DNA from 4 places in the Sphingomonas sp. Leaf62 genome. Region 1 is predicted to be linked to each of the others. Evidence: predicted binding sites of a transcription regulator. Region 1 holds the regulator's gene; each other region holds the start of a gene.
The links. Region 1 encodes LexA, which represses DNA repair genes until DNA is damaged. Its sites were predicted from a motif close to GTTCCNCNCTTGTTCT; they were not measured.
Positions count from the first base shown of each region.

Region 2: the regulator LexA is predicted to act here: its motif matches at 2,239-2,254, upstream of ASE91_RS16515 (ATP-dependent helicase).
Region 3: the regulator LexA is predicted to act here: its motif matches at 2,688-2,703, upstream of radA (DNA repair protein RadA).
Region 4: the regulator LexA is predicted to act here: its motif matches at 4,099-4,114, upstream of ASE91_RS09210 (ImuA family protein).

Region 1 covers NZ_LMLN01000028.1:479,828-485,750, reverse strand. The annotation lists gene trpD (anthranilate phosphoribosyltransferase) at 1-205, shown strand, start outside; gene trpC (indole-3-glycerol phosphate synthase TrpC) at 202-978, shown strand; gene moaC (cyclic pyranopterin monophosphate synthase MoaC) at 975-1,442, shown strand; gene ASE91_RS13770 (molybdopterin molybdotransferase MoeA) at 1,792-2,970, shown strand; gene lexA (transcriptional repressor LexA) at 3,024-3,686, shown strand; gene ASE91_RS13760 (alpha-glucuronidase family glycosyl hydrolase) at 3,790-5,923, opposite strand, start outside.
Region 2 covers NZ_LMLN01000030.1:255,303-261,225, forward strand. The annotation lists gene ASE91_RS16500 (GGDEF domain-containing protein) at 1-373, shown strand, start outside; gene ASE91_RS16505 (MFS transporter) at 378-1,625, opposite strand; gene ASE91_RS16510 (UrcA family protein) at 1,763-2,065, opposite strand; gene ASE91_RS16515 (ATP-dependent helicase) at 2,258-4,534, shown strand; gene ASE91_RS16520 (hypothetical protein) at 4,637-4,828, shown strand; gene ASE91_RS16525 (alpha/beta fold hydrolase) at 4,915-5,742, shown strand; gene ASE91_RS16530 (MFS transporter) at 5,863-5,923, shown strand, end outside.
Region 3 covers NZ_LMLN01000030.1:351,244-357,166, reverse strand. The annotation lists gene ASE91_RS16970 (hypothetical protein) at 1-1,047, shown strand, start outside; gene radA (DNA repair protein RadA) at 1,297-2,667, opposite strand; gene ASE91_RS16960 (DUF2945 domain-containing protein) at 2,958-3,170, opposite strand; gene ASE91_RS16955 (glycosyltransferase family 4 protein) at 3,261-4,403, shown strand; gene ASE91_RS16950 (DUF423 domain-containing protein) at 4,663-4,998, shown strand; gene ASE91_RS16945 (GNAT family N-acetyltransferase) at 5,085-5,522, opposite strand; gene trpE (anthranilate synthase component I) at 5,684-5,923, opposite strand, start outside.
Region 4 covers NZ_LMLN01000021.1:4,694-10,616, forward strand. The annotation lists gene ASE91_RS09200 (helix-hairpin-helix domain-containing protein) at 1-1,600, opposite strand, end outside; gene ASE91_RS20955 (DUF6504 family protein) at 1,600-2,124, opposite strand; gene ASE91_RS20960 (Y-family DNA polymerase) at 2,197-3,390, opposite strand; gene ASE91_RS09210 (ImuA family protein) at 3,308-4,030, opposite strand; gene ASE91_RS09215 (hypothetical protein) at 4,146-4,523, shown strand; gene ASE91_RS09220 (SOS response-associated peptidase family protein) at 4,536-5,162, shown strand; gene ASE91_RS09225 (MBL fold metallo-hydrolase) at 5,166-5,923, shown strand, end outside.

The sequences.
Region 1 (5,923 bases):
CGCGGCGCATAACGCCGCCGCGCTGCGCGCACTGCTGAAGGGCGAGAAGAGCGCGTATCGCGACGCAGTCTTGCTCAATGCCGCCGCCGCGCTGCTTGTTGCCGACGCCGCCACCGACCTTCGCGACGGAGCCGAACGCGCCGCCGACACCATCGATAGCGGCGCGGCCGACCGCCTGCTCGACCAATGGATCGCCTACCCATGACGATGCTCGACACCATCCTCGCCACCAAGCGGAGTGAGGTCGCCGCCCGCAGCGCCCGCGCTAGCATCGCCGATCTCGACGCCCGCGCCAGCGAACGCACCCCGCCACGCGGCTTTCGCGCCGCGCTCGACGCAAAACCGGGCCACGCCCTGATAGCCGAGATCAAGAAGGCCAGCCCGTCCAAGGGATTGATCCGCCCGGATTTCGATCCGCCGGCCCATGCCCGCGCCTATCAGGCCGGTGGCGCGGCCTGCCTGTCGGTGCTGACCGATATCGACTATTTCCAAGGTGCCGACGACTATCTGGTCGCTGCCCGCGCCGCCTGCGACCTCCCGGTCCTGCGCAAGGACTTCAACGTCGATCCGTGGCAGGTGGCCGAGGCGCGCGCGCTTGGGGCCGACGCGATCCTCATCATCGTCGCCGCACTGTCCGATGCACAGATGACCGAGATCGAGGCAGCGGCGATCGAACGCGACATGGACGTGCTGGTCGAGGTCCACGACCGCGCCGAACTGGAGCGGGCACTCGCCCTCCGATCGCGTCTGATCGGGGTAAATAACCGTAATCTCAAAGACTTCTCGGTAAGTTTTGATCGGACCTATGAACTGGTCGATCACGCCCCGGCGGGCTGCACCTTCGTTGCCGAGAGCGGGCTCAGCACGCGCGCCGATCTCGACGCGATGGCCGAACACGGTGTCCGCTGCTTCCTGATCGGCGAGGCGCTGATGCGCCATCACGATGTCGACGCCGCGACCCGCGCGATGATCGGATGAGCCTCACCCATCTCGACGCCGATGGCAGCGCGCACATGGTCGATGTCGGCGGCAAGGCAGTGACGCAGCGCGTTGCCATCGCCACCGGTCGCATCACCATGTCACCCGAAGCACTGGTCGCAATCCGCGACGGGCTGGTCAAGAAGGGCGACGTCCTCGCCGTAGCCCGTATCGCCGGCATCATGGCCGCCAAGCGCACCAGCGACATGATCCCGCTCTGCCACCCCCTACCGTTGACCAAAGCGTCGATCGAGTTCGCATTCGAGGAAACCGCGATCCGCGTCCACGCAACCGCTGCGACCGATGGCAAGACCGGCGTGGAAATGGAAGCATTGACAGCAGCTTCCACCGCATTGCTGACGGTCTATGACATGGCGAAGGCAATCGACAAGATGATGGTAATCGAGGGGATCTGCGTGCTGGAAAAGCAGGGCGGCAAGTCCGGGAATTGGGTGCGGGGGTGATCGGGACCGGGCGCGATATCTCGTCTGCTCTCGCCCTGTGTTGAAGTACCACCCTTCCGCCACCAAACGCCGCCCCGGACTTGACGGAGATCTGTACGAAAGTACCGATCCCTCGCCTCTGCCGTACCCCAGCGCAGGCGGGGGTCCAGGGTTCCAAGCGTAAGCCGTTGTTCTGTCTGGCGCTGGACCCCCGCCTGCGCGGGGGTACGGAAGGGTAGGAATAAGTACGTTCGCAAAAGTCCCGACTTGATCCCGGCTCCCGCCACCTTCTCGCCGCTCGACAAAAGCGAAACTCCGGATCAAGTCCGGAGCAACGAAACGCCCCTCCTAACGATATGAAGGCCGACCCATGCGCCTCCTCCCCGTCGCCGAAGCCCAAGGCCGTGTCCTCGCGCTCGGTCGCGCCACCGCCGCCGAAACTCTCCCCATCGCCGACACTATCGGTCGGTTCGCCGCGACGGACATCGTCGCGCGCCGGACCCAGCCGGCGCGCCCGCTATCGGCGATGGACGGCTATGCGATCCGCTTCGACGATCTGCCCGGCCCGTGGGACGTCATCGGCGAAAGCGCTGCCGGTGCCTCCTTCGCCGGCACCGTCGATGAAGGCCAGGCGACCCGCATCTTCACCGGCGCGGCGATGCCGACCGGCACCGACTGCGTGCTGGTGCAGGAGGAGGCGACGCGCGACGGTGACTGCCTGCACCTGTCGGGCGAAGGTCCGGTCCGGGGCGGCAATGTCCGTCGCGCCGGCCTCGATTTTCGTGAAGGCGAGCTGCTGATCGCGGCAGGCGAACGCATTACCCCTGCCCGCGCAGCGCTGGCCGCGATCGCCGGGCACGGCACACTGTCGGTCGGTCGTCGCGTCCGCGTCGCCATCGCCGCCACGGGGGACGAGCTGGTCCCCGCCGGACAGCCGATCGGCGACGACCAGCTGCCCGAAACCAACGGCTTGATGCTGGCGGGACTGCTCGCCGACCTGCCGGTCGACCGCATCGATCTTGGCATCCTGCCCGACCGGATGGAGGCGCTGGTCGACGCTTTTGCCGGCGTGGAATGCGACCTGCTCGTTACCACCGGCGGCGCGTCGGTCGGCGACCATGATCTGGTCCGGCCGGCGCTGGCGGCGGCGGGCGGGACGCTCGATTTCTGGCGGATCGCCCTGCGGCCCGGCAAACCGATGCTAGCGGGAACGCTCCGCGACGCGGCGGTGCTCGGGCTTCCCGGCAATCCGGTGTCATCCTATATCACCGCGCTGTTGTTCGTCCGTCCGCTGGTCGCGCGGCTGGCCGGTGCCGCCGATCCGCTGCCCCGCACGTCCCGTGCCATGCTGGCGCATCCGCTGCCCGCCAACGGACCGCGGCAGGATTATCTGCGGGCGACGCTCATCGACGGGCAGGCATCGACCGCCGCCATTCAGGACAGTTCGATGTTACGGACGCTCGCCCGCTCGGACTGCCTGATCGTACGCGCGCCGCACGCGCCGGCGGCGGAAGCGGGCGACTCGGCGGAAATCCTGCAACTAGCTTGACGGCAAGAAAATCGTTTCCTATTGGTTCCACGTCTGTTCCGACGGAGAACCCCATGTTGACGCGTAAGCAGCACGAGCTGATCTGCTTCATCGATGACCGGTTGCGCGCGACCGGCGTCTCCCCTTCGTTCGAGGAGATGAAGGAGGCGCTCGATCTCAAATCGAAATCGGGCGTGCATCGCCTGATCTCGGCGCTGGAGGAACGCGAGTTCATCCGTCGCCTGCCGAACCGCGCCCGCGCACTCGAAGTGCTGCGGATGCCCGAGCGCCCTGTCGCGAAGAAGGTGGCGGCCAAGCCTGCCGCCGCGCCCCGGCCCGCGCCGCAGCCCGCCAACGACGTCGTCGAATTGCCGCTTCACGGTCGCATCGCTGCCGGCGTCCCGATCGAGGCGATCGAGGGTCAGGCGACGCTGCCCGTTCCCGCCGCGCTGCTCGGGGCTGGCGATCACTATGCGCTCGAAGTCGCCGGTGATTCGATGGTCGAGGCGGGCATCCTCGATGGCGACTATGCGCTGGTTCGCCGCACCGAAACGGCACGCGACGGGGAAATCGTCGTTGCGCTGATCGAGGATAGCGAAGCGACGCTCAAATATTTTCGTCGCGAAGGGGCGATGATCCGTCTCGATCCGGCCAATCGCAGCTACGACCCGCAACGCTATCGCCCCGAACAGGTGCGCGTACAGGGCAAGCTGGCCGGCCTGCTCCGCCGATATTGAATGAATAGGAGCGATTCGCGGTTGCGCGCATAACGCGTGCGAGTGTGACTTTCGTGACCTTTGACGCCCCGTCCAGCGTTGATCGCCGGGCGGGGCGTTGTCGTTACTTGCCGTTCCCCGGTGCCCATGGCGTCCGTATCGCCTTGTAATAGCTCAGCGGATGCGGCGGCGGCGTCACCCCGGCCGGCAGCGGACGGCCAGATACCTCGGCGAAATAGGCGATACACGCATCGCGCCACCACTGCGCCTCCTGCCGCTGGATCGCGAGGAACTGACGGACCTCGGCAAAGCGTTGTGCATCGACCTGTCCCTCGATCGCCGCCCACTGCCCCTGCATCGCCGTCACCTCGGCCACGCCCCGGTCGTACCGCGCGACCAGTTCCTCCCACAGCGTTCGTCCCGACTCCATCCGCCGATCCCATGACGCATGGTGGAACCACAGCAGCAGGTTTTCCGGCACCGCCTTAGGATCGCTGAACCGCCGGGCCAGCACCGGCGCATATTGTGCCGCCGCATCGCTCCCCGTCGGCGTCCGGTCGAACCCGATCCCGTTCCGGTCCGCCTTGTGGAAATAGACCGGGTTCCAGTCCGCCCGCGCCAGATCGTCGACCCATGGCCCCGGCCCATAATGATGCCCGGTCGCGAACAGGTGGTTCAGCCCCAACGGCATCATATAATCCACGACCGCCTCGTGCGACCGCATCATCATCGGGACGATCGGCTCCGCTGCGGCGGCACCCCAGGTCATCGCCGCCCAGTTGCGGGCGATCTCACGCGCGTCGTCGTCGGGGTTCCACGCCAGTCGCCCGAACGCATACCAGTTCGCCTGATCGAACTGCGATCCCGACCAGTTGCGATCGGTACCGATATTGGACACGCCCGCGATTCCCGTCAGCGCCCCCGGTCGCACCGGCCGGTCGAGCACATCGGCGACCGTCGTGCCCTTGCGCGGACGATAGGTGTCGCTGCGCAGGACCTCCTGCCACATCGTGCCGAGATAGACGAGGTGCGTGGCGAACCCCATATATTCCTTGGTGATCTGCACCTCCATCATCAGCGGCGTGCGCGGCATCGCCCCGAACAGCGGATGGAATGGCTCGCGCGGCTGAAAATCGATCGGCCCGTTCTTGACCTGCACGATGACATTGTCGGCGAACTTGCCGTCCAGCGGCGCGAACTCGCTATAGGCCTGCCGCACCCGGTCCTCGGGCTTTTCGCTAGCATAGACGAACGCGCGCCACATCACGATCCCGCCATGCGGCCTGACCGCTGCCGCCAGCATGTTCGCGCCGTCGGCATGGCTGCGCTTGTAATCGCCCGGTCCGGGCTGCCCTTCGGAATTGGCCTTGATCAGGAACCCGCCGAAATCGGGAATGCGGGCATAGATGTCGTCGGCCTTCGTCTTCCACCACGCCGCGACCTGCGGATCGAGCGGGTCGGCGGTCTTCAGCCCCCCGATCTCGATCGGCGCCGAAAACCGCGCCGAGACATAGACCTTGATGCCCCATGGCCGGAAGATCGCGGCCAGCTTCTCGATCTTGCCGATGAACTCGGGCTTCAGAATATCGGCGCTGGCATTGACGTTGTTCAGGACCGTCCCGTTGATACCGATCGATGCGTTGGCGCGCGCGTAATCGGTATAACGCGGGTCCGCGAAACCGGGCAATTTCTGCCAGTCCCATAGCGACCGGCCGGCATAGCCACGCTCGACATAGCGATCGAGATTATCCCAATGGTTGAGCAATCGCAGGCCCAGCTTCGGCCGATCGGTCACCGAAATATTGGCCAGGCTGCCGGTCGTCTGCGCAATCCGCAGCAACCGGAACGCGCCGTACAGCACGCCGATCGGACTGTTCGCAGCGACGACCGTCCTCCGTTTGCCGTCGATCGCAACCGACCGCAGCACGAACCCTTCGCGGCCGATCGACTGCAACGGCAACCCCAGCCCGGCGATCCGCGCGGACTTCGCCGTTCCGATCACGATCGCACCATCGGTGACAGTGCCGTCGGCAACCGCCCGCCCCGTCAGTCCCGACAGGCCTCGCGCCAGTTCCACTGCGGCAAGCTCGATCGTCGGGTCACGTTCGTCGCGCACGATCGCCGTCGCCTGCGTCGCAACGGCTCCAGCCTGCGCCGTCGGCAAAGACCGATAGCGCAGCCACAGGTCATAGCCATCTTCGGCCCGCGCGGGTGCGGCCCATAGTGCACCGGCAAGCACGACCCACCCCAACCATTTC
Region 2 (5,923 bases), on a different contig from region 1:
CAACGACAATTACGGTCACGCGACCGGGGATGCGGTGCTGCGCGCCTTTGCCCGGCTGCTGGTCGACCGTTTGCCACGATCGGCGGCGATCGCGCGACTGGGTGGCGAGGAATTCGTCGCGCTGCTCGATCGGACGACGTTGCGCGGGGCGTGGCTGGGCGCACAGTCGGTGCGCGCGACGCTGCCCGAAATCGCCGGTCATCTGCCGGCGATCACGATCAGCGCCGGGCTGGCGGAACTGTCGGCCGACGACGATCTCGACCGCCTGCTCGAACGCGCCGATCGCGCGGCCTATGATGCCAAGCGGGCCGGGCGCAACCGCATCCTGCCGGTGCCCGATCCGGTCAGCGCCCTGACCGATCGCGCCGGGTGAACGCTCAACGCTCGCGCGGAACCAGTGCCAGTCCGATCAGGCTCGCCACCCCCGCCCCGGCCAGCACGGCGCCGACCGACCATAGGCCATAGTCGATCGACAGCGCCTGCGCGATGCTGGGGGTCAGGCCGCCACCGATCACACCGCCGACGTTGAAACCCATCGACGCACCCGTATAGCGGACCCGCGCGGGGAACAGCGCCGGCAACCACGCGCCGAGCGGGCCATAGACGAACCCCATCATCAGCAGCGCGAACGACAGCCACGCGCCGATCACGAACAGCGATCCCGCCCCGACCATCGGCCCCAGCAGACCGCCGGCGACGACGACGCCGATGCACCCGCCCGCCAGTACCCGCGCCGGGGTCGACCGGTCGGACAGCCATCCGGCGAGCGCGATGCCGGCGGCCATGAACAGGATCGCGATCAATTGCGTCTGCAGGAATGCGCCACGCGCATAGCCGAGCGTGTTCGTGCCATACCCCAGCACGAAGGTCGTCGCGATGTAATAGAGTGCGAAGCAGGCGACGACGCCGAACGTCCCGGCCAGCGTCGCCCGCAAATGGCTGCCCGCCAGTTCGGCGATCGGCACGCTCGGCGGCGCTTCGTGCGCCAGCGCCTGGGCAAAGGCGGCGGTTTCGGTCAGCTTGACCCGCACCCATAGGCCCAGCCCGACCAGCGCGACGCTGAACAGGAACGGCAGCCGCCAGCCCCAGGCGAGAAAGTCCGCCTCCGACAGGGTCAGCCCGAGCAGCAGAAACAACCCGTTGGCGGCGATGAAGCCGACCGGCGCGCCCAGTTGCGGGACCATGCCGAAGCGGCCACGCCAGCCCGGCGGTGCATTCTCCACGGCGAGCAACGCCGCCCCGCCCCATTCGCCGCCCAGCCCCAGCCCCTGCGCGAACCGCAAGGTGCACAGCAGCAGCGGCGCGACCCAGCCGACCTGCGCATAGGTCGGCAGGAACGCGATCAGCAGCGTCGAGCCACCCATCAGCATCAGCGACGCGACCAGCGTCGATTTGCGGCCCAGCCGATCGCCGAAATGGCCGAACACCACCGCACCGAGCGGCCGGGCGATAAAGGCGAGGCCGATCGACAGATAGCTCGCCATCAACTGTGCCGACGTGCTTTCGAGCGGAAAGAACAGCGAGCCGAACACCAGCGTCGCGGCGGTCGCATAGATATAGAAGTCGTAGAATTCGACCGAGGTGCCGATCAGGCTGGCGATCAGGATGCGGCGATGGGCACGCATGGGATGTGGTTGGGCCATGCGCCCGCCTACCGATTTGCAGCTTCGGGGCAAGAAGCTTTCGCGCGGATCGACCGTCGCGCAATTATCGGTGATACCGCCCCGGACATCATGTCCAGGGCGGTAATCCCGTCGAACGGTTACTTGGCGCTGGCGACCTTCACAGGCGCGATCTGCGCAACGCGAACCTGCGCGTCGCGGCGCATTTCGTCCCGGCAGCGGTTTTCGTCGGCGAAGCGGCGCAGGCCGGACACGCCCGAACGGCACGCGACCAGCGACGCGCGATCGATCCGGGCGTCGAGGGTGCGGCGATCCTCCATCCGGTTGAGATCCAGGCCGGCATAGGACACGCGTGCGGTGACCCGTTCACGGACTTCGGCATGGGCGGCGGACGACAGGCATGCGACAGCAGTCGCCGCAAAGGCGATGGTACGAAGGGTCATGATGGTAGCTCCTGCGGATACGGTGCCCGTCGCAGCAGCGGTCGCCCGCGATCCGGGTGCCGCCGTCCACCGGCAACGCGCTGGTACGGCGTAATTATTGCAACGCAGCGAAGCGTCGATGGCGGGACGATGACGGTTCCGAAACAATTTCCTTGCTTGTCGCTTTACGCTTCGTTCCCTACCTGTTCGACGATGTCGCTTGCTCCTACCCCTGCCGATCCGCCCTATCTGCGCGGGCTGAACGAACCGCAGCGTGACGCGGTGCTGACCACCGACGGCCCGGTGCTGGTGCTGGCGGGCGCGGGTACCGGCAAGACGGCGGCGCTGACCGCGCGGCTGGCGCACCTGCTCCATACCCGCAAAGCCTATCCGTCCGAAATCCTGTCGGTGACCTTTACCAACAAGGCCGCACGCGAGATGCGCGAACGCGTCGGGCGGCTAGTCGGCGATCTGGTCGAGGGGATGCCGTGGCTCGGCACGTTCCACGCGATCGGCGCGAAGATGCTGCGGCGACATGCCGAACTGGTCGGATTGCAATCCAATTTCACCATTCTTGACACCGACGATCAGCTGCGCCTGCTGAAACAGCTGATCCTTGCCGCCGATCTCGATGAGAAGCGCTGGCCGGCGCGCAGCCTGGCCGGGCTGATCGACGGCTGGAAGAACAAGGGCATGACCCCCGCCGATGTCGATGCCGGGGAGAGCGAACGCTTCGCCAACGGCCGCGGCGGGGAGATGTATCAGCAATATCAGGACCGGTTGAAGGCAGTGAACGCCTGCGACTTCGGCGACCTCTTGCTGCACGTGCTGACGATCCTGCGCACCGACCGCGCGGTGCTGGCCCAGTATCAGCAGCGGTTCCGCTACATCATGGTCGACGAATATCAGGACACCAACAGCGTCCAGTATTTGTGGCTGCGGTTGCTGGCGCAGGAACGGCGCAATTTGTGCTGCGTCGGCGACGACGACCAGTCGATCTATTCGTGGCGTGGCGCGCAAGTAGAGAATATCCTGCGCTTCGAACGCGACTTTCCCGGCGCGAAAATCATCAAGCTCGAACAGAATTACCGGTCGACGCCGCATATCCTTGGCGCGGCATCGGGCGTGATCGCGCATAATGGCGGACGGCTGGGCAAGACGCTGTGGACCGAATGCGATGTCGGCGAAAAGGTCCGCGTGATCGGCGTGTGGGACGGCCCGGAAGAAGCTCGCCGGGTCGGCGACACGATCGAACAGGTACGGCGCGAGGGCAAGAGCCTCGACGATTGCGCGATCCTTGTCCGCGCACAGCATCAGACGCGCGAGTTCGAGGAACGCTTCATCGGCATCGGCATGCCGTACCGCATCGTCGGCGGCTTCCGCTTCTACGAACGCGCCGAAATCCGCGATGCGCTGGCCTATCTGCGGGTGGTCAACCAGCCGGCCGACGACCTCGCGTTCGAACGGATCGTCAACGTTCCCAAACGGGGTTTGGGCGACAAGGCGGTGCAGACGATCCATCGATACGCCCGCGCGACGGGGTCGTCGCTGATGACCGCCGCCGCCCGCATCCTCGACACCGACGAACTGACCGGGGCGGCGCGCAAGTCGCTCGGGCGGCTGGTCGGCGACTTCGCCCGTTGGCGCGACATGGCGCGCGACCTGCCGCATGCCGAGCTGGCGCGGCAGTTGCTCGACGAAAGCGGCTATACCGCGATGTATCAGGCGGAAAAAACGGCGGAAGCGGCCGGGCGGCTGGAAAACCTGACCGAACTCGTCCGGGCGATGGAGGAGTATGAGTCGCTCGGCGCGTTCCTCGAACACGTATCGCTGGTCATGGACAACGAGGCGTCGGCCGAGGAGCCGAAGGTCACGATCATGACCATCCACGCCGCCAAGGGGCTGGAATTCGACACGGTGTTCTGCGTCGGATGGGAGGAAGGGCTGTTCCCGTCGCAACGCTCGCTCGACGAGGGCGGGACCGCGTCGCTGGAAGAGGAACGTCGCCTCGCCTATGTCGCGATCACCCGCGCGCGGCGGCTGGCCGTGGTGTTCCATGCTGCTAATCGCCGCATCTATGGCCAGTGGAATTCGTCGCTGCCGTCGCGCTTCGTCGGCGAATTGCCGGCGGAGCATATCGATACGGAAACGACCATGGCAGGGGGCGAAAGCCTGTGGCGGGCAAATTGGAGCGAACGCGCCGATCCGTTCGCCGATGTCGCACGCGGCACCGGGCGGGGTCCGGGCTGGCAACGCGCCGCGTCGCAAGGGTCGACCTTCACCACCACCCCGGCGCGCGTCGTCGAGGCGCGGGCAAGCGCGATCAGCCTTGGCAACAAGGGGCGCAGCGACCTGTCGACCGGGCAGCGCGTGTTCCATCAGAAGTTCGGGTACGGCACGATCGAGACGATCGAGGGCAACAAGCTGGAGGTGTTGTTCGAAACCGCCGGTCAGAAGCGCGTTCTGGACAGCTTCGTCACGCCGGGGTGAAGGTTCGTCCCGACCGAAACTGTCCTTAACGTATGTAATCGAACGAATAATCGGTTCGGTATATTGATCGGTCCACCAGGTAAGGACGGGCAGGAGGACCAGATGTCGATCGTCGACAATGCCGAATATTACCGCCGCCGGTTGGGCGAGACACGCACCCAGGCCGAGAGTGCGCAATTGCCCGAAGTGCGGCGGGTACATCGTGAGATGGCAGAACGCTATTCGATGATGTTGCAGGATGCCGAACGGGGAAACATCGCCCGCCCGACACTGGGCATCGTTCCGCGCGACTGACCGGCCGTACCGATCGGGGTGCAGCGAGGCAACCGCGGCGCGTGTCGGTCGTTCAGGTCGGACAATTCCCCGACGAGGATCGATCGATGCCCTATGTAAAGACCCGCGACGGTACCAACCTGTTCGTGAAGGATTGGGGACAGGGTCGCCCGGTCGTGCTGATCCATGGCTGGCCGCTGTCGGCCGATAGCTGGGATCCGCAGGCGATGGCGCTGGCCGATGCCGGTTACCGGGTCGTCGCCTATGACCGGCGCGGTTTCGGGCGATCGGACCAGCCTTGGTCGGGCTATGACTATGACAGCCTTGCCGACGATCTGGCCGACGTGATGGCCGAAACCGGCGTCACCGACGATGCCGCGCTGATCGGTTTCTCGATGGGCGGCGGCGAGGTCGCGCGGTACATGTCGCGCCATGGCGGCAAGGGGGTGACCCGCGTCGGTTTCATCGGCTCGGTCGTCCCGTACATGCTCCAGACCGACGACAATCCCGACGGCGTCCCACAGGACCAGCTTCAGGAGATCGCCGACAATATCAAGGCGGATCGCCCGAAATTCTTTCGTACCTTCTTCGACCAGTTCTACGGCGTCGGGTTCATTACCAGCCCGGTGAGCGAGGAAGTGCTCGACCTGTCGTGGAACACCGCGATGCTGGCGGGGCTGAAGCCGACACTGGCCTGTGCGGAATCGTTCGGAACTACCGATTTCCGGCCGGACCTGCCATCGATCACCGTGCCGACGCTGATCATCCACGGTACGTCGGACCAGACCGTGCCGATCGATGCGACCGGGCGTGCATTGGCCAAGGCACTGCCGAACGCCGATCTGATCGAATATGACGGCGCGCCGCACGGCCTGTTCGCGACCGAGAGCGAGCGGTTGACCGACGATCTGCTGTCGTTCCTCGGTCGGCGGTAGGCCGATACGTCACCCCGGCGCAGGCCGGGGTGACGGTCGGGTGGCGGCAAGTTGCCACCTATTACCCCCCAAGCCGATCTGCATTGCCCCGGCCCAACAGCGGACCTAAACCCCCACCTCATGTCCGCCTCCCCGCATCCCTTTGCCATCCCCGCGTTCCGCGCCTATTTCCTCGCCCGAC
Region 3 (5,923 bases), on a different contig from region 1:
TATTTCCTCGCCCAGACCAAGGTGCAGGCCGCGCAGGGCAAGAATGATCGTCCGGCGCTCGCCGCTGCGATCGATGAATTGCTGGCCAGCCCGAAGCTGAAGCCGGAAGATCGCGGTGGCCTGTATTTCAACCGCGGCATCCTCGCGCTCGACGCCAAGCAGGGCGACGTTGCCAAGCAGTTCTTCCAGCGCGCGCAGCAGGCGGGCTATAAGGACCCCGATCTCGACCTGCGCCTTGCCCAGATCGAGATTCAGGGCGGCAATATTGATGCCGGCGTCCAGAACATGGAAAAGGTCATCGCCGCGAAGAAGGCCGCCGGTCAGCCGGTGCCGTCGCAGTGGTACGACTATATGATCTCGCAGCTGTACAAGTCGAAGCGTTCGGCCGAAGCCGGCCAGTGGGCGCGTCGTCAGCTGACCGAATATCCGACGCAGGCGAATTGGCGCAAGGTGCTGATCCTGTTCCGCGACCGCGCCGACAACAACGGTGCGACGCTCGGCAATCAGGCGCGCGTCGACGTGCTGCGCCTGATGCGCGATACCAAGTCGCTGGCCGACCAGAACGACTATCGCGAATATACGCAGGTCACGCAGGACATCGGTCTGCCCTATGAAACCGTCACGCTGATCGACGAAGGTCGGGCGCTGGGCAAGATCCCGGCATCGGCAGCGGTGTTCAACGGTATCAAGACGACCGCGCAGACCCAGATCAAGGCCGATGGTTCGGTCACCGTGCTCGAAACCCGTGCCAAGTCGGGTGCCAATGGCCGCGCGGCGGCCGCTGCCGGCAACGTCTATCTGGCGACGGGCAACAATGCCAAGGCGATCGAGCTGTACCAGCTGGCGCTGCAGAAGGGCGGCGTCGATGCCGACGAAGTGAACACGCGCATCGGCATCGCGCAGGCCCGTTCGGGCAACGCCGCCGAAGCCAAGGCATCGTTCGCCAAGGTGACCGCCGGCCCGCGCGGCGAAATAGCGACCTTCTGGACGCTGTTTGTCGACCAGCCGCGCATCGTCGCCTCGACCCCGTTCGTCGGCAACAACTGATCGCATCGCTTACGTTGCGCGATTCGGCCCGGACAGGCGACTGTCCGGGCCGTTTTCATTTGGGTCGGGGCTATAGCGTGATCACATGGGTCGGAGCGAAGTCGAAGACCCGTATCGAAGCACTTGGCCGACATCCGTTCTTCGATACGCTGTTTCGGCAAGCTTAACAGCTACGTAGGACAAGCGGACGAGTTTGAAGTCAGCAGGCCGCAGGCTACGGCTGCGTGCGTAATCCGCACGGAAACGCGCTTACCGTCCCAGCATGTAATCGACGAAGCGCGGCAGGTCCTTGAACCCCGACAGCTTCACCGCGCCGCCATCGGCGCTCTGTGACGACGGCACCAGCGCCCGACCGAAGCCGAGCTTTCCGGCCTCCTTCAACCGCAGCGCGCCATGCGCCACCGGCCGAACCTCGCCCGACAGCGCGATTTCGCCGAACACGATCGCATCCGACGGCACCGGCCGCTCCGACAATGCCGAGACCAGCGCCGCCGCCACCGCCAGATCGGCCGCCGGGTCGGTCACCCGATACCCGCCGGCGATGTTGAGATAGACTTCGGCGGTCGCGAACGCCAAGCCGCACCGCGCCTCCAGCACGGCGAGGATCATCGCCAGCCGGCCCGAATCCCACCCGACCACTGCGCGCCTCGGCGTGGCCCCCGACGCCAGTCGCACCGTCAGCGCCTGCACCTCGACCAGTACCGGCCGCGTGCCCTCCAGCGCCGGGAACACCACGGTGCCGGTGACATTCTCGTCACGGCTGGTCAGGAACAGCGACGAAGGGTTAGAGATTTCGGACAATCCCTCGCTTTCCATCGCGAAGACGCCGATTTCGTCGGTGCCGCCGAAGCGGTTCTTGACCGCGCGCAGGATGCGATACTGGTGGCTGCGCTCGCCCTCGAACGCCAGCACCGTGTCGACCATGTGTTCGAGCACGCGCGGACCGGCGATCGACCCGTCCTTGGTCACATGGCCGACCAGCACCACCGCCGTGCCGCGTTCCTTGGCGAAGCGGATCAGTTCGCCCGAGGATGCCCGCACCTGGCTGACGGTGCCCGGCGCACCTTCGATCAGGTCGCTGTGCATCGTCTGGATCGAATCGATGATGAGCAGATCAGGTGCCGCCGCCCCGCCGAACGTCGTCAGGATATCGCGCACCGACGTCGCCGCCGCCAGTTGCACCGGCGCATTACCCAACCCCAGCCGCCGCGCGCGCAACCGTACCTGATCGGACGCTTCCTCGCCCGAGACATAGGCCACGCCCTTGCCCGCCAGCGCCAGCTTCGCCGCCGCCTGCAACAACAGCGTCGACTTGCCGATACCCGGATCGCCGCCGATCAGCGTCGCCGACCCCTCGACGAAGCCGCCGCCGAGCGCGCGATCGAGTTCGGCGATCCCGGTCGTCAGCCGATCGGGTAGCGCGATGTCGGTATCGAGGCCGGACAACAGGATCGGCCTGCCGCCGCTTTGCAGGTTATGTCGCGCCGAAAACGGGGTAACGACCGCCCCGGCATCCTCGACCAGCGTGTTCCAGTCGCCGCAATCGGCACATTGCCCCGCCCATTTGGACGAAATCGATCCGCATTGCTGACAGACATAGCGCTTCTGGGGTTTTGCCATGGCAGCGCCCTAACAGAAGCGGAACGAAAGGGGAATATCCCAAGAGACCTCTTCCGCACGAGGAGGGGAATCGCCGCGCAGCACCGCTCCCGCCGGGGGACGGACTTAGGCGGGATCGACATTCAGTTCGCTGAGCGCAGGAATAGCGTTCCATCCCGTTCGTCACTCCCGCGCAGGCGGGAATCCATATACGCCAGCGTCGCGAATCCGGTCAAACCGTCGGCGTCTATGGGTTCCCGCCTTCGCGGGAATGACGAAATTCGGTGGTTATCGCTGAATGTCGATTGGTCCTAGTCCAGTTCGCTGCCGCGCTTGAGCACCTTGGCCCCGTCTTCCTGTTCGATCAGATAGGCGGGGTTCTCCTTGGTCCCGTTCTTCGTGATCTTCGTGCCCTTGATCGTCCGCTGCACCCGCCGTTCGAACCGTTCCTCGACCTTGCCCTCGGCGGTGCCGTTGCCCCACGACCATGATACCTTGGCACCCGTCTTGTAACTGTCGCTCATCTGGCCACTCCTGTCGTCGGCCCGGTCAACCGTCCATAGGCGCAATGCGTTCCGGTGGCGTGATGCGCGCGTGCGCGCTATGGGCCACGGATGAAGGCTTCCCAACTCCGCGTGGCGATGTTCAGCGGAAACTATAATTATGTCCGCGACGGCGCGAACCAGGCGCTGAACCGGCTCGCCCGGCATCTGCTCGACCGCGACGTCACGCTTCGCGTCTATTCGCCGACCGTCGCCAATCCGGCATTCCCGCCGACCGGCGATCTGGTCAGCGTGCCCGCCTATGGCATGCCCGGCGGGCGCGGTGAATATAAGCTGGCCCGCGGGCTGACCACGAAGACCCGCGCCGACCTTGAAGGGTTCCGGCCCAATATCGTCCATGTTTCGGCCCCCGACATTCTCGGTCACCGTGCGCTCAGCTGGGCCCGGAAGCAGGGGGTCGCGACGCTCGCCTCGCTCCACACCCGCTTCGAAACCTACCCGCAATATTATGGCATCGGCTTTCTCGAACCCGTTGCGCGCGGCGTGTCGAAACGCTTCTACAACCGCGCCGACCAGGTGATGGTGCCCGGTCGCGGCATGGCGGAGCTGTTGCACGAATGGGGCGTGACCCGCCCGGTCGGTATCTGGTCGCGCGGGGTGGATCATCACCGCTTCAATCCGGCGATGCGCGATGTCGACTGGCGGCGCTCGATCGGCATCGGCGACGACGAGGTCGCGGTCAGCTTCCTCGGGCGGCTGGTTCTGGAAAAAGGGCTCGATGTCTTTTCGGACGTCGCCACCGAATTGCAACGACGCGGCGTCAAGCATCGCATTCTCGTAATCGGCGAAGGCCCCGCGCGCGACTGGTTCGCCGAACGCGTGCCGCATGCCGTGTTCGCCGGGTTTCAGGCGGGCGACGATCTTGGCCGTGCCGTCGCGTCGATGGACGTGTTCTTCAACCCCTCGATCACCGAAACGTTCGGCAACGTCACGCTGGAAGCGATGGCCGCCGGGGTTCCCGTCGTTGCCGCGCGTGCGTCGGGTGCGGTCGGGCTGGTCGACGACCGGCGCACCGGCTTCCTCGTGCCGCCGCGCGACGTCCCGGCCTATGCCGATGCGATCGCCCGGCTGTGCGAGGACGCCAATATGCGCTGGCACATGGGACTGGCGGGCCATGAGGACGCCAAGGAATATGAATGGGACCGCGCCAATCAGGCGGTACTGGACGCCTATCTGCGGATCGTGCGCGGGTAGGGGGTATTGGGCGACGTGCCTGTCGTGCGCGCGTCGACGACCTTCCACCATCCCCTCATGCCATGAACGCTGCAACGGCAAAGCTTCGGCAAACTGCCTCGCTTGCCGTCCGTCGCCGCGCCGGGCCTGTTCCTGCGGTTGCTGCCGGGTGTACGGATTGGCGGCGTTGCGAGTAATGGCGTGATGCAGGGAACAACTTCCGGCTCCCGATGGCTATTCCGCCAAGGTAGCCAACGATCATTACCGCCCGGAGCCGCCCATGAACCTTCTTCTCCTCGCCGCCGCCCTGTCGGGCGCGATGGCCGTCGCGGCCGGTGCGTTCGGTGCCCATAGCGCGTCGGGGCCGGCAGTCGACTGGTTGAAGACCGGAGGCCAGTATCAACTCGCTCACGCCATCGCCGCGCTTGTCGCGCTGAACCTCGGCGCGCGCGGGCCGGGCTGGCTTTTCGTCGCAGGCGGGCTTTTGTTCGGCGGTTCGCTCTACGCGATGGCGCTGGGCGGCCCGCGCGGGGTGCTGGGACCGATCACGCCGCTGGGCGGGTTGGCGATGATGATCGGCTGGCTGTGGCTCGGCTGGATCGCGTTGCGGCGGTGACAGGCCATGACGAGAGCAACATCGAAGCGGCTGTCCTACAAACCCGACCCTGCGTTACCCCGATCCCCGCTCTTTCGACCGTCAACTCACCCGATCGCAATCGCATAGGTATGGAACTGCGCGTCGCGCGCCCATCCTGCCCGCACATACAGCGCATGTGCCGCGCTGTTGTCGACGGCGGTCGCCAGCGATATCCGCGCCGCGCCGGACTCGCGCGCGACCTCGCAGGCACCATGCAACAACGCCGCCCCGATCCCGTGGCTGCGCAATTCGGGCCGGACGAACAGGTCGTTCAGGATCATGGTCGGCCGCAGCCGCACCGACGAGAAACTCGGATATAGTTGCGCGAAGCCGGAATCGTCGTCGGCGAGCAAAATCACCGATTGCGCCCGCTCGATCCGCTCGATCAGGAAAGCGCGCGCGCCATCGACATCGCTTTCCTGCTCGTAGAACTGCCGATACGCGTCGAACAACGGTACGATGCGATCGATATCCTGCAACGTCGCACGCCGGATCGTACCCATGGCTTTCCTCGCTGACCGCGCGTCGGTGTCAACTTCCGCGCACACGCCGAATCACGTTTGCTACAGGGAATCGTTTAGTATCAACGATTTAACCGAAACCCCCGGCCACACGACTACGCCGTGCAACCTTAACGTAGCGCAAACTTCGCCAACTTCCGCGACTATTGTCCGAAACGCGCCTTGGTCGCCTGTGCCACTGCCTCGCGCGCCGCCGCGAGCAGCGCGCCGGCCTTTGCCTCGCACTCGCGCTGTTCGTATTCCGGCACGCTGTCGGCGACGATGCCCGCCCCCGACTGGACGTGCATCACCCCGTCCTTGACCACGGCGGTGCGCAGCACGATGCACGAATCCATCGACCCGTCGGGACTGAAATAGCCGACCCCGCCGGCATAGGCACCGCG
Region 4 (5,923 bases), on a different contig from region 1:
GCATGCCGAGACCGAGCACGTCGACCTTCATGAACTTCAGCGCATCAATGTCGTCCTTGTCCCATTCGATCACCTGCCGGTCGACCATCGCGGCAGGTTCGATCGGAACGAGGTCGTCGAGCCGGTCGTGCGTCAGCACGAAGCCGCCGGGATGCTGCGACAGATGCCGCGGCGTACCGATCAACCGCCTCGCGAGATCGAGCGCCAGCCGCAGCCGGCGATCCTCCATGTTGAGGTTGAGTTGCTGGACCTGCTTCTCGCCGACGCCTTCCTGGCTCCAGCCCCATACCAGCCCGGCGAGCGCCTTGGTGAGATCCTCGGGCAGCCCCAGCGCCTTGCCGACCTCGCGCACCGCGCCGCGCGCGCGATAGCGGGTGACGACCGCGGTCAATGCGGCATGGGTCCGGCCGTAGGTCTCATAAATCCATTGGATAATCTCCTCGCGGCGCTCATGCTCGAAGTCGACGTCGATGTCGGGCGGCTCGCGGCGTTCGCCGGAGATCAACCGCTCGAACAACAGCTCGTGCTTGATCGGGTCGATCGACGTGATGCCGAGCATGAAGCAGACGCAGCTGTTCGCCGCGGAGCCGCGCCCCTGGCACAAGATGCCGCGGCGTCGGCTTTCCGCGACGATGCTGTTCACGGTTAGGAAGTAGGGCGCATATGCGAGCTCGGCGATCAGCCGTAGTTCGTGATCGATCTGCGTCCGGTATGGCACGGGCACACCGTCCGGAAATCGGCGCTCGACGGCGGCCTCGGTAAGCTGTTCGAGCGCCTGCTGCGCGGTCAACCCGTCGACGACGCGCTCGTCGGGATATTGGTAGCTCAAGTCACCGAGGTCGAAGGTGCAGCGGCGGGCGATCTCGGCGGTCGCGCGGATCGCGTCGGGGAAGGCAGCGAAGCGGCGCTCCATCTCTTCCGGGGATTTCAGGTGCCGGTCGGCATGACGTTCGCGGCGATAGCCGAGCGTGTCGACGGTGCACTTCTCCCGGATCGCGGTGACGACGTCCTGCAGCAGCCGCGCGTCTGGCGCATGATAGAGGATGTCGCCGACCGCGACGGTTGCGACTTGTGCGTCGGTCGCCTGCCGGGCAAGGTCGTGAAGGCGCATCGCATCGTCGGGCCGCCGCCGGAAGGTGAGCGCACAATAGCCGCGGTCCCCGAACACCTCCTGCAGGTCGCCGAGATTGCTGCGGGTTGCGTCGCTGGGCAGATCGGGTAGCAGGATGGCGATCATCCCCGCGTTCCAGGTGACGACATCCTCCCACGCCAGCGCGCAGCCGCTCTTGCCCGCGCGCGACTTGCCAAGCGTGAGCAGACGGGTGAGGCGTGACCAGGCGGGCTTGTCGGTCGGGTAGAGCAGCAGCACGCGGCCGTCGTCGAGCCGTACCCGCGCGCCGGCGATCATTCGCACGCCGGTTGTTTTCTGCGCCTCCCAGCCACGCATCAGCCCGGCGACGCTGCCGAGATCGGTTAGCCCGAGCGCGGAATGGCCAAGCAGCGCGGCGGCCGCGAACAGTTCGTCCGGGCTGGAGGCACCGCGCAGGAACGAGAAATGGCTGGTGACCTGAAGTTCGACATAGGTCGTCTGCGTCGTCATCAGCCGAACAGCCCATGCAGATACCAGCTGAGGTCGCCGGTCGCGGAATCGACGCCATCACCGCGGCGGAACAGCCAGAAGCGCGCGCCGGTATCGTCCTCGACGCGGAAATAGTCGCGCACCGCCCATAGCTCGCCATCGCGCCGCCACCATTCGCCGTGGATGCGCTCGGGGCCGTCGCCAGCGACGACGGCATGGACCTGGCCACGCCAGGTGAAGCGGCGGGGCGGAGCGTCTGGCAGCAAGGCCAACACGCCGACCAATGGTTCCGGCCGGTTGAGGAGCCGCACCGGCCGCCTCCACGCGGGCCAGCCGGTCGGCGCAGCGAGCGGCGCGGTGCGACGGACGGCGCGCTCGGGCACGTCGCTCTCTACCGGCGCTGCGGTGAACAGAGCCGCATCACCGACGCGGCCGGCGATCTGGTCGACCAGCGTTGCGACATCCGGCGGACCATCGTCGCCGGCGAGGCTGGCGGCAAGCGCCGTCGCGCCGAGCGGATCGGTGCGGGTGGCGGCGAGTCGCATCGTCTCAATGCCGTCGCCTGAATCGATCGTCGCGATCCTGAGGTGGAAAAGGCGGGCGAGATGGGTCGCGTCTCACGTCGGTCGCGATGTGCCGATCGCGAGCCGCTGCTTGCTGCCGTCGATCCGCTCGATGACGAGCAGCAACGTGCGGGCGCCGGCGCCGCGTTCCTGCAGCAGCTGGATCATGTCGGCGAGAAGATCGCGGATGACGTGTTCGATCGCTTCGGCGGTGCCGATCGGCTCAAGCAGGCGGCGGTGTGCCAGCGGCGTCTCCTCCGGCACGACCGGCACGATTGGTTCCGCCACCCGTCGGAGCGCCTCGTCGAGGCGGCGCACGCTGGCGAGTCCCAGTCGGCGCGCAAGGGGACCCCGCGGCAGCGGCAGCAGATCGGCGATCCGGTCGAGCCCGAAGCGCGCCGCGGCGGTCACTGCCTCGGGCGTCAGCCGCAGCGCGGCGGGCGGCAGGCCGGCAAGTGCCTGCGCCTCGCCGCCGTTCGGAATGGCGCTGATCGCGTCACGCCCGAACCGCGCCAGCGCGTGTGCAACGCCCGGCGTTCCAGCCACCGCGACGCGTGCGGTATAGCCGAAGCGCTGGCAGAAGCGGATCAGCCGCTGGCAGAAGCGCGCCTCGCCGCCATGGAGGTGCGCCGTACCGGTCAGCTCGATCCACAGCCCGTCGGTACCACTTGCTGCTGCGGTGGGTGTCCAATGCCGCACCGCATGCAGCGCGAGACTGTCCAGCACCGCTCGGTCGGCGTAGGGGTCGGCGGCACGCACGTCGAGCTCGGCGACCAGCGCGCGCGCCTGCGTCACCACCATGCCGGGTGCCAAGCCGAGCGAAAGCGCGGCGGGACACACGGCGGTGATGACGTGGCGTTGGCCGGCCTGCTCCGCGAGGATCAGTGGCACCGCATGGGCTATCGGCGCGGTCACCGGCAAGGGCCTGCGCGTGCCACCCGCCGGTACCGGTCGCTTGAACGGATGGTCCGCGGCCTCGGCGCGCCGGCCGAGCTCCCACATCGTCGGCTGCTGGTGACGCGGCAGCGCCGCGGCCCGCTCTTCGATCGTTGCACGTGCGCCGTCGTCGCGCGCTCGGCGCGCGCCAGGGCGCCAGCCGCCGCCCCGCGGGACCGAACAGGCACCGGGGTCGTCGTCGATCGGCAACTGTGGCGCAGGCTGCGGTTCAAGCAGCGCGCGCGGTCGCTCGAGCCGACGCAGTCGCTCGATGGCGAGGTGCGGCAGGTAGAGCGAGGCGACCCGTGTCATCGCATGCCTCCAGTTGCAGGGTGAAGTGATGACCGCCGCGCTGGCGCGCGAGGTCGACGGTCCAGCGCGCCCGGCCGACGCCCGGCGCCGGCAGCCGCTCGGACGGCGCGCAGGCGATCCGCCAGCGCGTCATCGCCGCCGAGAGGTCGGACAAGGGCTCGACACCGGCCTTGTGCCAGCGGCGCGCGAGCAGCGCCGGAGCGTGACCGCTCATCGCAGCGAGTTGCAGCCGCCGCGTCGCGACCATGTCGGTGCGCTTCACCTCACCGACGACTGCGGCGAGCCCGCCGTGGCGCAGACTATCCTCCATGATGGCGAGGACTTGTTTGTCGTCGCGCGCCTCGACGAACAGCAGCGTCGCCGGGTCCAGCCCGGCCTGTTCAAGCCCAGGAGCGTAGAGATCGAAGCGGGTCAGCGCCCAAAGCACACGCCTACCGGATCGCGCTGTGGCGCGGGCAGCGATGCCGACCCAAAACAGCGTCGCCGCGGCATCATCGGTGAGCATCGGCGTCGCCGGCGACACCTCGTGAAGGCCGCCCAGCACGAGCCCGCCCTCGGCGAATCGCGTGTCGATCGCATCGATGCCGAAAGGCAGAACCGCGAGCTTCGGCCCACGGACGACACCCAACTCCTCGCGCAAGCGAGCCAGGGCATCATCGGGTTGGGGGTTAGCGGACATGGCTGTTACGACTCATTTGTTCGCTATATGTTCCAGAATTGTTGCAGGAGGGTCAAGGCGTTACGGGAGAGATTCGGTGAACCGAAACGGGATCGATGCTGCCGGCCCGGCAGCTCCGACGGGGGCAGCGCGAGCGGATTACGACCATGTCGGACGTCGCCTGCGCACGCTCGAGCAATGCGCGCTGTACAAGCGGACGTTGCGCCTGACCTGCCCGCGCTGCGGTCATGTCCGGGTGCTGGATGCGGTATGCCTGTGGTGGATGTTCAACCGCCGCGGCTGGGACGATGGCCTGCCCGCCGTGGCAGCCCGGCTATGCTGCGCCGGCTGCCGTGAGCAGAAAGCAACGGCGCGACCGCGCGTCACGGTCGGTCGCGAACCTCCGACCGGCGCGCCTCTGCCCTATCCGGACAAGGCGACGTGGAAGAAGCTTGTCTCGCGCCATCGCTCGTGATCGAAGACGACGATGTGCAATCTCTATAATTTGAAGGTCGATCCGCGCGGCTATTTCGATGCGCTTGCCGCGGTCGACGACGCGGCCAACGTGCTGGGAATGGAGAAGGACTATGCCGCCCCCGGCAAGCCCGGCTATGTCGTGCGCTACGAGGATGGCCGGCGGGTGCTGAGCACGATGCGCTGGGGCTTCCCGACCCGAAAACCCCGCAAGCGTCCGGCGCGCGAGGGGGACCTGCCGTTCCTCTACGACTGGTGGACCAACGCCCGCAACTTGCACAACAATTTGTGGAAGCCCTGGCTGCTACGGACCGAGCATCGCTGCCTCGTGCCCTTCACTCGCTTTGCCGAACCCAAGACTGTGTCCGACCGTCAGGGTCCGGGCGATACCAACTGGTGGTTCAACGTCGAGGACCAGCCGGTGCCGTGCTTCGCCGGCCTGTGGAAGGTCGATGCCGACCACGACCGCGTCTACGCCTTCTGCACCACCGAGCTCAATCCACTCGTCGCGCCGAAACACCCAAAGGCGATGCCGATGATCCTGCTCGCCGAGGATCAAGAGCGCTGGCTGACCGCGCCAGTCGAGGAGGCGTTGACCATGCTCACCGCCTATCCCTCGCAGTTGATGCGCGTCGCCTGACCGATGGCCCGCAATCGCTATTATGACGGCCCGCCGAGCGATCATTTCGACGGCACGCGCTTCTTCAATCCCGGTCAGGTGAGCACCGACCGTGGCGTCTCCAACATGCTGCGATGGAAGCTGGCCGGTGGCGCGGTGAAATGGCCCGCCTCGGTGCCCATCGTCCCGGCCAAACCCGAGGCACACGTCGCCGGGCTGCGCATCACGATGGTCGGCCATGCCTCGCTGTTGATCCAAGTCGCGGGCCGCAACATCCTTACCGATCCGGTCTGGTCAGAGCGGGCGAGCCCGTTCCGCCGCATCGGACCGAAGCGGGTGACAGCGCCGGGCATCGCGTTCGACGACCTGCCGCCAATCGATTTCGTGCTGCTCAGCCACGGTCATTACGATCATCTCGATGTCGCGACATTGCAGCGGCTGCACGCGGTCCACGATCCGCTGATGGTAATGCCGCTCGGAAACGATGCCGTCGTGCGGGCGGCCGTGCCTGCGGCCCGCTGCATCACCGGCGACTGGTGGGACCGCTTGGCGCTCGGTGACGAGATCGCGACGACCGTGACGCCCGCCTATCACTGGTCGAACCGTTGGCCAAGCGACACGCGAATGATGCTGTGGGGCGGCCACTACCTGGAGACACCCGCCGGCGCGATCTGGTTCGTCGGCGATACCGGCTATGGCGATGGTCGCATCTTCGGCGAGATCCGTGGGCACCTCGGGGCGCCCGATGTCGCGCTGATCCCGATTGGTGCCTATGCGCCACG